Regions from separate parts of the Rhizobium sp. ERR 1071 genome, predicted to be linked through region 2. Evidence: predicted binding sites of a transcription regulator. Region 2 holds the regulator's gene; each other region holds the start of a gene.

Region 1 (4,173 bases), 320 kb from region 2:
GGAGGGCCGCCCCAGATATGATCGCCATGATCGTAGAAGATTTCCGAACAGGGACCGCAAGGACCGGTATCGCCCATTGCCCAGAAATTGTCGCTGGTGGCGATGCGGATGATCCGGTCGTCGGAAAGGCCGGCGATCTTCTTCCACAGGTTAAAGGCGTCGTCATCGGTATGATAGACCGTGACAAGCAAGCGCTTGGCATCGAGGCCGAATTCCTTGGTGATCAGGTTCCAGGCAAGCTCGATGGCGCGTTCCTTGAAATAGTCGCCAAAGGAGAAGTTGCCGAGCATCTCGAAGAAGGTGTGATGGCGCGCGGTATAGCCGACATTATCGAGGTCGTTGTGCTTGCCGCCGGCGCGAACGCATTTCTGCGCCGTCGAAGCCGTCGTATAGGGACGCTGCTCCAGACCGGTGAACACGTTCTTGAACTGCACCATGCCGGCATTGGTAAACATCAATGTCGGATCGTTGCGCGGCACCAGCGGGCTCGACGGCACGATCTCGTGGCCGTTTTTCTTAAAATAGTCGAGGAAGGTCGACCGGATTTCATTCACACCGCTCATATGAGGCCCTTCAGTCCTGCGCTCAGCAACTTGCATCAAAGTCAGTGGCTTTTATCGTCCGCTCCGGGCGCTGTCCAGCCGCACGAACAAAACCGGCCGCACATCCCTTGGACAATGCGGCCGGTTCCAATTCTTAATCTCGGTCTCTGGTCGGGAACTGCTCCCGAAAATCCTTATTCGCCGGAGGCGTCGCCATCATCGGCATCGGGACCGCCATTCTGCAGGAAGCGATCGGCGATGAGACCGGCATTCTGGCGGAGCGACAACTCGATTTCACGGGCGAGATCCGGGTTGTCGCGCAGGAAGAGTTTCGCGTTTTCGCGGCCCTGGCCGAGGCGCTGGCTATTATAGGAGAACCAGGCGCCGGACTTTTCGACGATACCGGCCTTGACGCCGAGATCGACCAGTTCGCCGGTCTTGGAAACACCTTCGCCATACATGATGTCGAACTCGACCTGCTTGAAGGGCGGCGCCATCTTGTTCTTGACGACCTTGACTCGGGTCTGGTTGCCGATCACCTCTTCGCGCTCCTTGACGGCACCGATACGGCGAATATCGAGGCGAACCGAGGCGTAGAACTTCAGCGCGTTGCCGCCCGTCGTCGTTTCCGGCGAACCGAACATGACGCCGATCTTCATACGGATCTGGTTGATGAAGATCACCATGCAGTTGGACTTGGAGATCGAAGCCGTGAGCTTGCGCAGCGCCTGGCTCATCAGACGAGCCTGCAGGCCCGGCAGGCTGTCGCCCATCTCGCCTTCGATTTCGGCGCGCGGCGTCAATGCCGCAACGGAGTCGACGACGAGAACGTCGATGGCCCCGGAGCGCACCAGCGTATCGGTGATTTCAAGCGCCTGTTCGCCGGTATCGGGCTGCGAAATCAGAAGGTTTTGCAGGTCGACGCCGAGCTTGCGGGCATAGACCGGATCGAGCGCATGTTCCGCGTCCACAAAGGCGCAAATGCCGCCCTTCTTCTGGGCCTCTGCGATGGTCTGCAGCGCCAGCGTCGTCTTACCCGAGCTTTCCGGCCCATAGATTTCGATGATGCGCCCCTTCGGCAAGCCGCCAATGCCGAGAGCGATATCGAGGCTCAGAGAGCCGGTGGAAACCGTTTCGATTTCGACCGCGTTCTCGTTCGAGCCGAGTTTCATGATCGAGCCCTTGCCGAACGACCGCTCAATTTGAGAAAGTGCCGCTTCAAGTGCCTTGCTTTTATCCACCGATTTGTCCTCTACAAGCCGCAAAGAATTCTGAGACATTCGATCCACCTTTAGGTTATTGAAGCCGCTCTAGCAATGTCGCCGCCGATGAGAATTGTGTACTCGATTTGTTCTCATATCGCAAGGGCACAACAAGCGATTGAAAGAAAAAGGTAAAATGAATTTCGTTCTATTTTTGTTTTCTTCTTTCTTCCCAGGCACTTACATGCCAGAAACGGTGAATTGCGAGATGTTTGCGGCTCGCTCGATTCGCCTTTTCGACTGCTGAGGATAACCCTATGGCGAAAAAGATTCTCGTTCTTGGCGGTGCCCATATCGACCGGCGCGGCCGCATCTTCGGGGAGACGGCGCCCGGCGCCAGCAATCCCGGCGCATGGTTCGAGGAGCCCGGCGGCGGCGGCTTCAATGCGGCGCGAAATCTTGCCCGCCTCGGCTTCGACGTAAAGCTGATCTCGCCGCGCGGCGGCGATCCCTCCGGTGAAATGGTGGCGGAAGCCGCAAGCCATGCCGGCATCGACGACAAGCCCTTCGTTTTCCTCGATCGCAAGACGCCGAGCTATACGGCGATCCTTGAGAATGATGGCAATCTCGTCATCGCGCTTGCCGACATGGAGCTCTACAAGCTCTTCGTGCCAAGACGCCTGGCGATTCGCGCCGTTCGAGACGCCTTCGAAGAAACCGACCTCATTCTCTGCGATGCCAATCTGCCTGAGGAAACCTTAGGCGCAATTGCGGCAAGGGCCGTCTTTTGCGGCAAGCCGGTCGCTGCTATCGCCATCTCGCCGGCCAAAGTCGTGCGGCTGAAACCGAGCCTTGCCGGCATCGATCACCTGTTCCTCAACGAGGCCGAAGCCGCGGCGCTGACCGAAATCCGTCCGGAGGATCCGCGCGAATGGGTAAATGCTTTGCGTGCGCTCGGCCTGCGCAATGGCGTGGTCACCCGCGGGAAACGCCCCCTGATCGCATTCTCGCGTGATGCCATCGTCAGCCTGCAGCCGCCCATTGTCGAGGATGTTGCCGATGTCACCGGAGCGGGAGATTCGCTGGCGTCAGGCGTTCTTTCGGCATTGCTGGCCGGCCACGATCTCGCAGAAGCCGTCCGTCATGGGGCAGCGGCGGCGGCAATCACCGTCCAGTCCCCCTATGCGACGGCAGAAAATCTCTCTCCAGAGCTGCTAAAGGCAGCTTTGGCCCTTGTTCCCGAGGCCGAAATTCTGTCATGAAGCCTGCTCAAGACGCGTATACTGTTTCAGTGAATTGGAAACGACAATGACCCAGCCTATCTCGCCCCTGCTTCCGATCTCCTATTCGAAGGAAGTCGCTGCCGCCAAGCTGCGCGGTGCACCGATCGTCGCCCTGGAATCGACGATCATCACCCACGGCATGCCCTATCCGGGCAATATCGAGATGGCCCGCAGCGTTGAGGCGATCATCCGGCAGGAAGGCGCTGTTCCGGCGACTATCGCCGTCATTCACGGTACGCTGCATATCGGTCTTGAGCCGGAAGAGCTGGAAGCATTGGCGAAGACGGAAGGTGCGATGAAGGTTTCGCGCGCCGACATCGCCTTTGCGATCGCTGAGCGCCGCACCGGCGCGACCACTGTTGCCGCCACGATGATCGCCGCCGCCCGCGCCGGCATCAAGGTTTTCGCCACCGGCGGTATCGGCGGCGTGCATCGCGGTGCGGAAGAGAGCTTCGATATTTCGGCCGATCTTGAAGAGCTTTCCCGCACCGGCGTCATCGTCGTTTGCGCCGGCGCCAAGGCGATCCTCGATATTCCGAAAACGCTCGAAGTGCTGGAAACCCGCGGTGTTCCGGTCGTCACCTACGACAGCACGGAATTTCCGGCCTTCTGGTCGCGCTCGTCTGGCCTGACGAGCCCGCTGACGCTGAATAGCCCTGCTGCGATCGCCAACTTCCAGACGACACGCGAACAGCTCGGTATCGATGGCGGCATGCTGATCGCCAATCCGGTTCCGGAAGCCGACGAGATCCCGCGTGAGGAGATGGAAATCTACATCGAGCGCGCCCTCGACAGCGCGGAACGGGATGAGATCAGCGGCAAGGCGGTTACGCCCTATCTGCTGAGCACGATCTTCGACATTACCGAAGGCCGCAGCCTCAAGACCAACATCGCGCTTGTCGAAAACAATGCGCGCCTGGCCGCCGAGATCGCCGTCGCGCTCGCAGAATAATCAGACAGCAGCTACGAGAGCGGCCGGGCGCGTCAGAAGATCGCCCGGCCCTTTGTTTCAGGTAAGCGTGAACAGGCCCAAGGCGTCGCGCAATTCGGCAAGCGTCGCCTCCGTCCTCTCCCTCGCCTTTCGCGTTCCCTCGCGCACTATATCAAGGACATAGCCCGGCTCGGCGGCGAAACGCGCGCGCCGTT
Region 2 (4,173 bases):
AGATCGAACGACGGGAATCCTATGACAATGGACGCTGGCGCTATGTCATCCGCGTCGAGGCAACGGAAAAACCTTCCATTCGCCGCGCGCCGCAGCGGGTTACGATCTTCGTGCGCAAGCAGGCGGAACCGTTCGATTTAGGTGATCGGATCCGGGGTAGGGCGCGCCTGACTCCTCCGGCAGGACCAGCATTGACCGGTCTCAATGATTTCGCCTTCAGTTCTTATTTCAACGGTATCGGTGCGAACGGCTTTGCCTACGGAACACCGGAATTACTGTCGCCATCCGGTGATAACGCGGCCGGCTCCTTATTGGATGCGGCCGATATCTGGCTCGCTGGCCTGCGCAACAGCATAGGCGACAGGATCAGGCAAACCTTGCCGGGAGATACCGGCGCCTTTGCCGCAGCGCTTGTCACCGATGAGAGACGCGCAATCTCCAAGGATACGACCGAAGCGCTGAGAATTGCCGGTCTGACCCATATCATTGCAATTTCCGGTCTGAACATGGCGTTGTCGGCCGGCATTTTCTACATCGGCCTACGCTACTTGTTCAGCCTGTTTCCCGGTGTCGCGCAGGCCTGGCCGACCAAGAAGTTCGCAGCCCTCGGCGCGCTTCTCACTGTAACGGCCTATTATCTCATCTCCGGCTTCGGCGTATCCGCCGAGCGTGCCTTCATCATGATGGCGATCATGCTCGTGGCCGTGCTTTTCGATCGGCCATCGATCAGTCTGCGCAACGTCGCACTTTCTGCCATTGTCATTCTTGTACTGTCGCCGTCGCAAGTGCTCGGCCCGAGCTTCCAGATGTCCTATGCCGCAACGCTGGCGCTGGTGTCGGGCTATTCGCTCTGGAAACGGCGGCGGCATCGTGAAAACATCCTGCCGCGCCTTCGTGTACTAAGTCCGCTATTGTTCGTCACACGTTTCTTCGCAGGCGTGACGTCGACCTCGTTCATCGGTGGCGCATCGACCGCTATCTTCTCGATCGAGCATTTTCACCGGTTGGCGACATATGGGCTCGCCGCCAACCTTGCGGCAATGCCCGTCGTTTCTTTCATCGTTATGCCGTTCGGGATGATGGCGATGCTGCTCATGCCGCTCGGTCTCGACGGGCCTTTCTGGAAAGTCACCGGAGAGGGACTGGAACTCGTTATCATGATCGCAAGAACCGTAGCTGGTTGGGGAGGTGACATTACCTTCGGTCGCCAGCCGGCCTGGCTGATGCCCACATTCATTATCGGCTTCCTGATCATGAGCATATTGCGGACCCGGCTTCGCCATCTGGGCCTGCTATTATCGCTCTTGTCCATGGGCTTGGCGGCATTCGGATCTGGCGTACCGAAACCCGACCTGATGATCTCCGAAGATGGCGTCCTGGTCGCATTGCGCCAGGACGATATACTCGCGACCAATCGCGAGAGACCGCAGGCCTTCATTTTCGAACAATGGCAAAAGGCACTGGTTGCGGCGGACCATCAGCCTCCGACCATGCTCCCGGCTGACAGCCGACTTCCACAAATCGGCAAGGCAGATCGTTATAAGCGATTGAACAGTGAAGAACAGAAGGCGGTCCGTATCGCAATGGAAGAAGCCTTGGACCGCACCATGCAAGGCAGTTTCGCCTGCCAGAAAGGAGCATGGTGCGCGGCCATGCTTGAAAACGGCGCGATATTGGTCACTATCGAAAACGCGGCCTACCTGCCTGCGGCTTGCGACACGGGGAACATTATCGTGACGCCAATCCGGCTACGGCTCGACCATTGCCGTTCCGGAGCGATGCTCATAACCGGTGCGACATTGCGCAAAACCGGCTCCATCGAAATGGTGCTTACCGGAGACAAGCCCATCCTCTCAACCGCATTCGAGAACCCGCAGCGTCCCTGGACCAGGCATCGAACCTACGATTGGCGCACCGGCAAATTCGACGCGCCAATTGCGCCCACGTCACCCGCCATCGACAATTCACCGGTCAGTGATAGCGGCGAATAAGGCCAACGAGCTTGCCTTGGACCTTCACGCGATCCGGTCCGAAGATGCGGGTTTCGTATGCCGGGTTTGCAGCCTCAAGCGCGATGGAAGCACCCTTGCGACGGAAGCGCTTCAGTGTCGCCTCTTCGTCATCGACCAGCGCCACGACGATGTCGCCGGGATTGGCCGTCGTCGAATTGCGGATGATGACCGTATCGCCGTCGAAGATGCCGGCATCGATCATCGAATCCCCACGAACTTCAAGCGCATAATGTTCGCCGGAGCCGAGCATGTCGGCGGGAACAGTGATGTCGTGCGTATTGTTCTGGATGGCAGAAATCGGAACACCGGCAGCGATCCGGCCCATTACGGGCACCGACGCCGAGCCATTGTGATCGTCATTTGCCACCTTCGACGGAGCGGGCGGGGCAACGGGCTGCGGCTTTCCGAGGCTGCCTTCGATAACGCTCGGAGAAAAGCCGCGGCGCTGCTGCAGGCTCGGATTATAGGCGTCGGGAAGCTTGATGACTTCGAGCGCTCTGGCCCGGTTCGGCAGCCGGCGGATAAAGCCCCGCTCCTCCAGCGCCGTGATCAGGCGATGAATACCGGATTTCGATGCCAGATCCAATGCATCCTTCATCTCGTCGAAGGATGGTGGAACACCGGATTCCTTCATGCGTTCGTGAATGAAGAGAAGCAGTTCCTGCTGCTTGCGCGTCAACATCGTCTTGGAACCCCAGAATCAAGAAAAGCTGCGAAACAAATCCAGAACGGACACTATATGTTCCATATGTGTTCCGCAAGTACTTAAATTTCGGTAAAGCCTTGTGAGGTCAGTTAAATAATTGCCATTTGCGAATGGATCGGCTCGGAACATCGGCGCGCTATGTCTCCGTTAACTTACGGAAAAATAAGAAAAATGCCGCTCTACTCGCTTCCGCGACTTTGTCGTTCAGCCCGTGCGCCGAGCATTTGGATGAACGTGCCGCGCGGCTGCATGAGCCAGCCATGGCAGAGAATCAGCAATCACGTTTGCGAGATTGCCTTCGATCCATGTCGTGTGCTCCGGGTGTTCCATGCTTCCATCTTGAATTGCGCGGGGGATGGGCGCAAATCTGCTTCGGCAAGCAAACAGGAGAAGCCATGATTTCGTCTCCGCATCCGCTGGATCATCTCGTGCTGCCGACCGTCGATATCGCTTTGGCACGCGAGCGCCTCGGCAAGCTCGGTTTTACAGTGGCTCCAGATGCGCGCCATCCCTTTGGCACGCAGAATGCCTGCGTCTTCCTTGCCGATAAAACCTATCTCGAACCTCTGGGCGTCGCGTCTGCGGAGCAGTGCGAGAAGAGCATCATGGATGGCAATGTTTTTGTTGCCCGCGATCAAGCCTATCGCTTCCGGGTGGGCGAAAATGGCTTTTCGGCAGTGGTGTTCGGTACGGATGATGCGGTGGCGGATGATAAGCGTTTCAAAGCGGCTGCGATTTCGGCGGGGCGAATGCTGGATTTCTCCCGTCCGATGAAGATGCCGGATGGAACGGAAACCACGGCCGGTTTTCGTCTTGCCTTCGCCGCCGATCTGCGCGCGCCGGATTTTCTCGCTTTCTGCTGTCAGCGCATCAATCCGCTGCCGGCTGACCGCAGTGTGCTCGAGCGTCACGAAAACGGCGTGACTGGTATCGCGCGGGTAGCGCTTTGCGCGCCGAAGCCGGCGGCCTATCGCGGCTTCTTCGAGGAGCTTGTCGGTGGCCCGCGCATTATGGAGCATTCCTTTGGCCTGACGATCAAGGCTGCCAATGCCGATCTGGAGATTTTGACGCCGGAAGGAATGGAGGCATTCTATGATCTACCTGTTCGCACGAATGATCCGGGGCTCAGAGCACGTGCAATCCTTTTCAAAACGCGCGATCTTTCCGTGACATCGTCGCATTTCACTGCTAACGGCGTCACCTATACGCGTAAGAACAATCGTCTATTGGCGAGGTTGGCACCCGGTCAGGGCGCATTGTTCGCCTTTGAGGAGATAATATGAGCACGAATTCGGAAGTCACCGTCGGCGAGGGTGCCTCCAAGGTCCTCTTTTCCAATACTGCAAAGCTGTCGCTGATTGCCGGCCCCTGCCAGATGGAAAGCCGCGACCATGCGTTCATGGTTGCCGGCGTCCTGAAGGAACTCTGCGGCAAGCTGGGCATCGGCCTTGTCTA
Region 3 (4,173 bases), on a different contig from region 2:
TGAAGAATATCCTCTTCGGCCTGCATCGGCTCGGCCAGCCGGCGCTCGGCCGACAATTGCGCGACCGGGCGGCGCGGCGAGATCGGCTCTTCGACCAGACCGACGGCCTGATCGAGCCGCAGCAGCAGCTGCGCGCCGAACCGGCGGGCAAGCGGCGCTCGTGGTGCGGCCAGAAGATCGCCCACCTGCTTCAGGCCCATCTTCTGCAAGGCTGCAATAGTCTCCTCGCCAAGACGAAGACATGCGACCGGCAGCGACGCCAATGCCTCTTCCATGGCCTCCGGCGGAACGATACGGCTCTCGTCAAAGCGGGCAACGGCCCAGGAGAGGCCGGGTGCGGAGGAAATGGCGCCGCGCACATCGAAGCCCAGCCGGGAAATCCGGATCAAGACATCCTCGAGCAGCGCCTCTTCACCGCCGAAGAGATGGGCGCAGCCGGTAATGTCGAGAAACAGCCCGTCCTTGCCGTCGATCGCCACCAGCGGCGTATAACGGTCACACCAGTCGGCGATCGCTTCCAGAAGCTTGCGATCCGCCGCCGGATCCTCCTCGACGACATCGAGATCGGGACAGATCGCCTTTGCCTCGGCCACGCCCTGCCCCTGTTTCAAGCCGATCATTTCAGCCCGTTCGTTGAGCGCGGTCAGCCGCATGGCATTGTTGAGCTTGCCGGCACAGGCGAGCGGCGGCGCTTCAAGCCTGCCTGTCGAACGCCAGGACAGACCCCAGCGCTTGCGTGCGATCCGGTCGGTCGGCAGATGCGGAAAGGTCAGCGCCAGAATGCGCTGCGTGTTCGCCGGGAAAGGCAGGGTGCTGAACATCGGAGACAGGGGCAAAGCGGCGGTCATGGGCATTCCACTCCAAGGTTATGGAAAGAGGCGCTGGGTTTCGGCTCTTTTCCAAGGTCAGACGAAAGGCCGGGTGACCGATGCTGCCGCCAAGCACCGATCCATCCGGCAGGGGCCGCGCCTGCGCAGGCGCGGGTTCGACGGAAAAGCGGAAGAGGGCGCTGCTTGCTTCCTCCTCGCCTCCCTGTCGCAACAGAAATAAGGGCCGCCCCGCCGCCTTGGCCCTCAGCGCCAACCGCCGGCTTTCGGTCAGGCCGAAACGGGCGGGATTGCCGCGTACTTCCAGTATGATGGCGGCAAAGGCAGCACTGCCAAGCGCCGCCTCCGCCACCCAGAGCGCATCGTCCAGCTTGCGGGGCGACGCTTGCAGAAAAGCCTGAGGCTCCAGCCCAAAATCGCTGATGCCGATGGCATAGGGCAGGCCCGCCTCCATCGTCGCGACCGTATCGCCGATCCACAGAACCGGAGACTTGGCCGGGACCGTATCCGAAGCTTGCGCATGCAGCCGCGCGGCAAGCGCCAGGGCAAAACCACTGGCCACACCGGCATCGCGGAGGCCGAGCGAGCGGATTTCCGTCAGCGCATCGAGCGGCAAACCGCCTTGCAGCGCCGCATCAAGCTCGTCGACACCGATCGGAAGGAGCGATTGTTCACGCATAGGCTGAATAGGCAGGGATTTCGCAATAGCCGCCATCTGCCTCGCCGGCTTGTCTGTCAGCGTTTCATGCGCCGCAGCGGCCAGTGCCGGGATCGGCCTGCCTTCCAGTCGGGCAATGGTTTCACGCAGGGCGAAAAGCGTTTCCCGCGCCACGGCAGCCTCGGCCATGACGTTCACTCCAGATCGATAATGTTCCTGTTATGTTCTTATGGATTCCAGAGCTTGCAGAAAGAGTCAACACCATTTCATGAGAAAATATTCCTCTGCCGCAATCTACACTCGTAAAAGCGGCGTAAAGTCTCTATATGACCAGCCAAGGAAGGAATATTCATGGCTCGCGTCGACCAGAGCGAAGATTGGCGGGATCGCCACTCGCCCTCCATCAGTACATTCGAATCCCTGGCAATGGAGGCTTACAGCCACCTGCCAGACGAATTCCGTTCGCTCACCGGTGATCTCGTCATCCTCATCGAAGATTTCCCGGATGACGAGGTATTCGAGGACATGGCGCTGGAAACGCCCTTCGACCTGCTCGGCCTCTTCGAAGGCCGCGGCATCTCGGAGCGCTTCACCGCCCAGACGGGGGACATGCCCAACAAGATCCGCCTCTATCGCCGGCCGATCATCGATTACTGGGCTGAGAACGAAGAAACCCTCGGCGACATCATCACCCATGTCCTGATCCATGAGATCGGCCACCATTTTGGCCTGAGCGACGAGGACATGGAGCGCATCGAGGCGAGCGCCGAGGAAGCGACGGATCGCTGATATCGGTCCCGGCCGCAAGACGATCGGGAAGAATGAGAATTTCAGCCGGTGCTTACTGCTCGGAAAGCTTCATATCCGGATCGTAATCCTTGCCGGCCACGTCCTTGATGACAGCCTGACCGCATTCCATCCGCCCGCTTGCTGAATTGAAGCCATAGGTCGGCGAGCCGTATAACTCCCAGCCCTTGTTCAGCGCCGCGCTTACCTTGTGGCAAAAGGATGCGTCATCGGGGCCGGTGAGAAAGCGGTAGAGTTTCATCAAGGCATCTTTCTTGTATTTAGCAATCACACATCGCTACGGGGCGTTCCGGCGGCGCCCGAAGAGCGCTGCTCGATCAGGCGAGCTTTATGGACGAGTCTCTCTGCCTGGACAAGATGCAGCCGCTCCACCATCCGCCCGCCGAGGTTCACGACATTGAGAGTGGCGGCATCCGGTGCGGCGAAGGCGGCGATGATGGATTCCGCCTCGGCAACAGCGGCCTTGTCAGGGCCAAAATGCCAGTTGGCGGCTTCGATCTGGCTCGGATGGATCAGCATCTTGCCGGCAAAGCCCATGGCAACCCCCTGGCCGCATTCTGCCGCGAATTCTTCAGTATCCTTGAAATCGTTGAAGACGCTGTCGATGGCCTCGAGGCCGTAAGCGCTGACGGCCAATATCACCTGCATCAGCCAGGGCACGAGATAGGGACGGCCGGGCTGCGGCAGGACGCCCGTTTCCTTCCTGAGATCGTTTAGGCCGACGACGAAACAATCGAGCCGGCTGCCGGCCGTGCGGCCAGCCTCGGCGATCGCGGCTGCATTCAGGATGCCGCGCGGCGTCTCGATCATCGCCCAGATGCGCAAGTCTTCCGGCGCATCGGCTTCCGCAAGCCGGTCACTGACACCAGTCACATCCTGCGGCTCATCCACCTTCGGCAGCAGCACCGCATCCGGCTCCAGCTCCACGACCAGCGCCATATCCTCAGCACCGAAGTTCGAGGAAAGCGCATTGATGCGGATGATCCGCTCCTTGCCGGGAAGCGGGGAGGCGGCAAAGAAGGCCCGCAGATTCTCCCGCGCCTCGGCCTTTTTCTCCGGCGAAACGGAATCCTCGAGATCGAAGATGACGGCATCGCAATCCAGGCTCGAAAGCTTGTCCAGGGCACGGCGGTTGATGGCGGGAACGCTCAAGACGGAGCGGCGCACCCGGGCAGGGCGGGAAGGGGAGGTTTGGCTCTCGGATTGGCTCATTGTGCCGTTTTGCCGCGCTTTTAATCGACAAGCAAGTCAACAAAAAGCCATGCTGCTCTTGCAGATGACAGAGATGAAGACCACATTGCTTGGTGTAGAGAGGTCTCGACCATGCAGAATATCCGTTCCCTGTTCATCGCGCTTGCCGGTATCACCGTGTTTGCAGCCATGGCGCTGCTGACCGTTTCGGTCACGCTTGCCGTCGGTGCTATACTGACCGTGCTAATGGCGGCCCGCGCGATCTCGCTGCGCATGAAGCCGGCACCGGTGCGCGCCAAGGCGAAGACGAACGGCCAGCGCGAAATGCGCATCTGGAACGACGGTCGCGGCACCATCATCGATCTCTGAGATTGAAACACGGCAGGGCGGCCTATTGCCGAATCCCTTGATCATGTGTCCAATTCAGGCCACGTGCTGATTGATCATGTGTCCAATTCAGGCCACGTGCTGAAGGGCAAAGCGTGCAAAGGGCCGCGTTTGAGAGCATTTCCAAGATTCTCCTTCATTTCGGGCCGGATTTGCTCTATTGGCAGGATAATTCGTGCTTAGACGAGAATGAAGGCAGGACCCCATGGACAAGTTCGTGAAGTTGACCGGTGTCGCAGCACCCCTCCCGGTCGTCAATGTCGATACCGACATGATCATCCCGAAGGATTATCTGAAGACCAT

What was found. Region 2 encodes LexA, which represses DNA repair genes until DNA is damaged. Its sites were predicted from a motif close to TGTTCNNNNTGTGTTCNG; they were not measured.
Region 1: recA (recombinase RecA) is a predicted target of LexA. The motif match lies at 1,949-1,966, and genes of this name have one in related genera.
Region 3: FBZ99_RS33660 (ImuA family protein) is a predicted target of LexA. The motif match lies at 1,697-1,714, and genes of this name have one in related genera.

The regions. Positions count from the first base shown of each region.
Region 1 covers NZ_VITM01000001.1:121,821-125,993, reverse strand. The annotation lists gene alaS (alanine--tRNA ligase) at 1-563, opposite strand, end outside; gene recA (recombinase RecA) at 737-1,822, opposite strand; gene FBZ99_RS00545 (carbohydrate kinase family protein) at 2,062-3,006, shown strand; gene FBZ99_RS00540 (pseudouridine-5'-phosphate glycosidase) at 3,053-3,979, shown strand; gene trpS (tryptophan--tRNA ligase) at 4,037-4,173, opposite strand, start outside.
Region 2 covers NZ_VITM01000001.1:442,543-446,715, reverse strand. The annotation lists gene FBZ99_RS02235 (ComEC/Rec2 family competence protein) at 1-1,991, shown strand, start outside; gene lexA (transcriptional repressor LexA) at 1,972-2,694, opposite strand; gene FBZ99_RS02225 (VOC family protein) at 3,114-4,001, shown strand; gene kdsA (3-deoxy-8-phosphooctulonate synthase) at 3,998-4,173, shown strand, end outside.
Region 3 covers NZ_VITM01000012.1:31,125-35,297, forward strand. The annotation lists gene FBZ99_RS28010 (Y-family DNA polymerase) at 1-653, opposite strand, end outside; gene FBZ99_RS33660 (ImuA family protein) at 694-1,674, opposite strand; gene FBZ99_RS28015 (metallopeptidase family protein) at 1,837-2,274, shown strand; gene FBZ99_RS28020 (DUF1737 domain-containing protein) at 2,327-2,533, opposite strand; gene FBZ99_RS28025 (HpcH/HpaI aldolase/citrate lyase family protein) at 2,560-3,504, opposite strand; gene FBZ99_RS28030 (hypothetical protein) at 3,616-3,852, shown strand; gene leuD (3-isopropylmalate dehydratase small subunit) at 4,076-4,173, shown strand, end outside.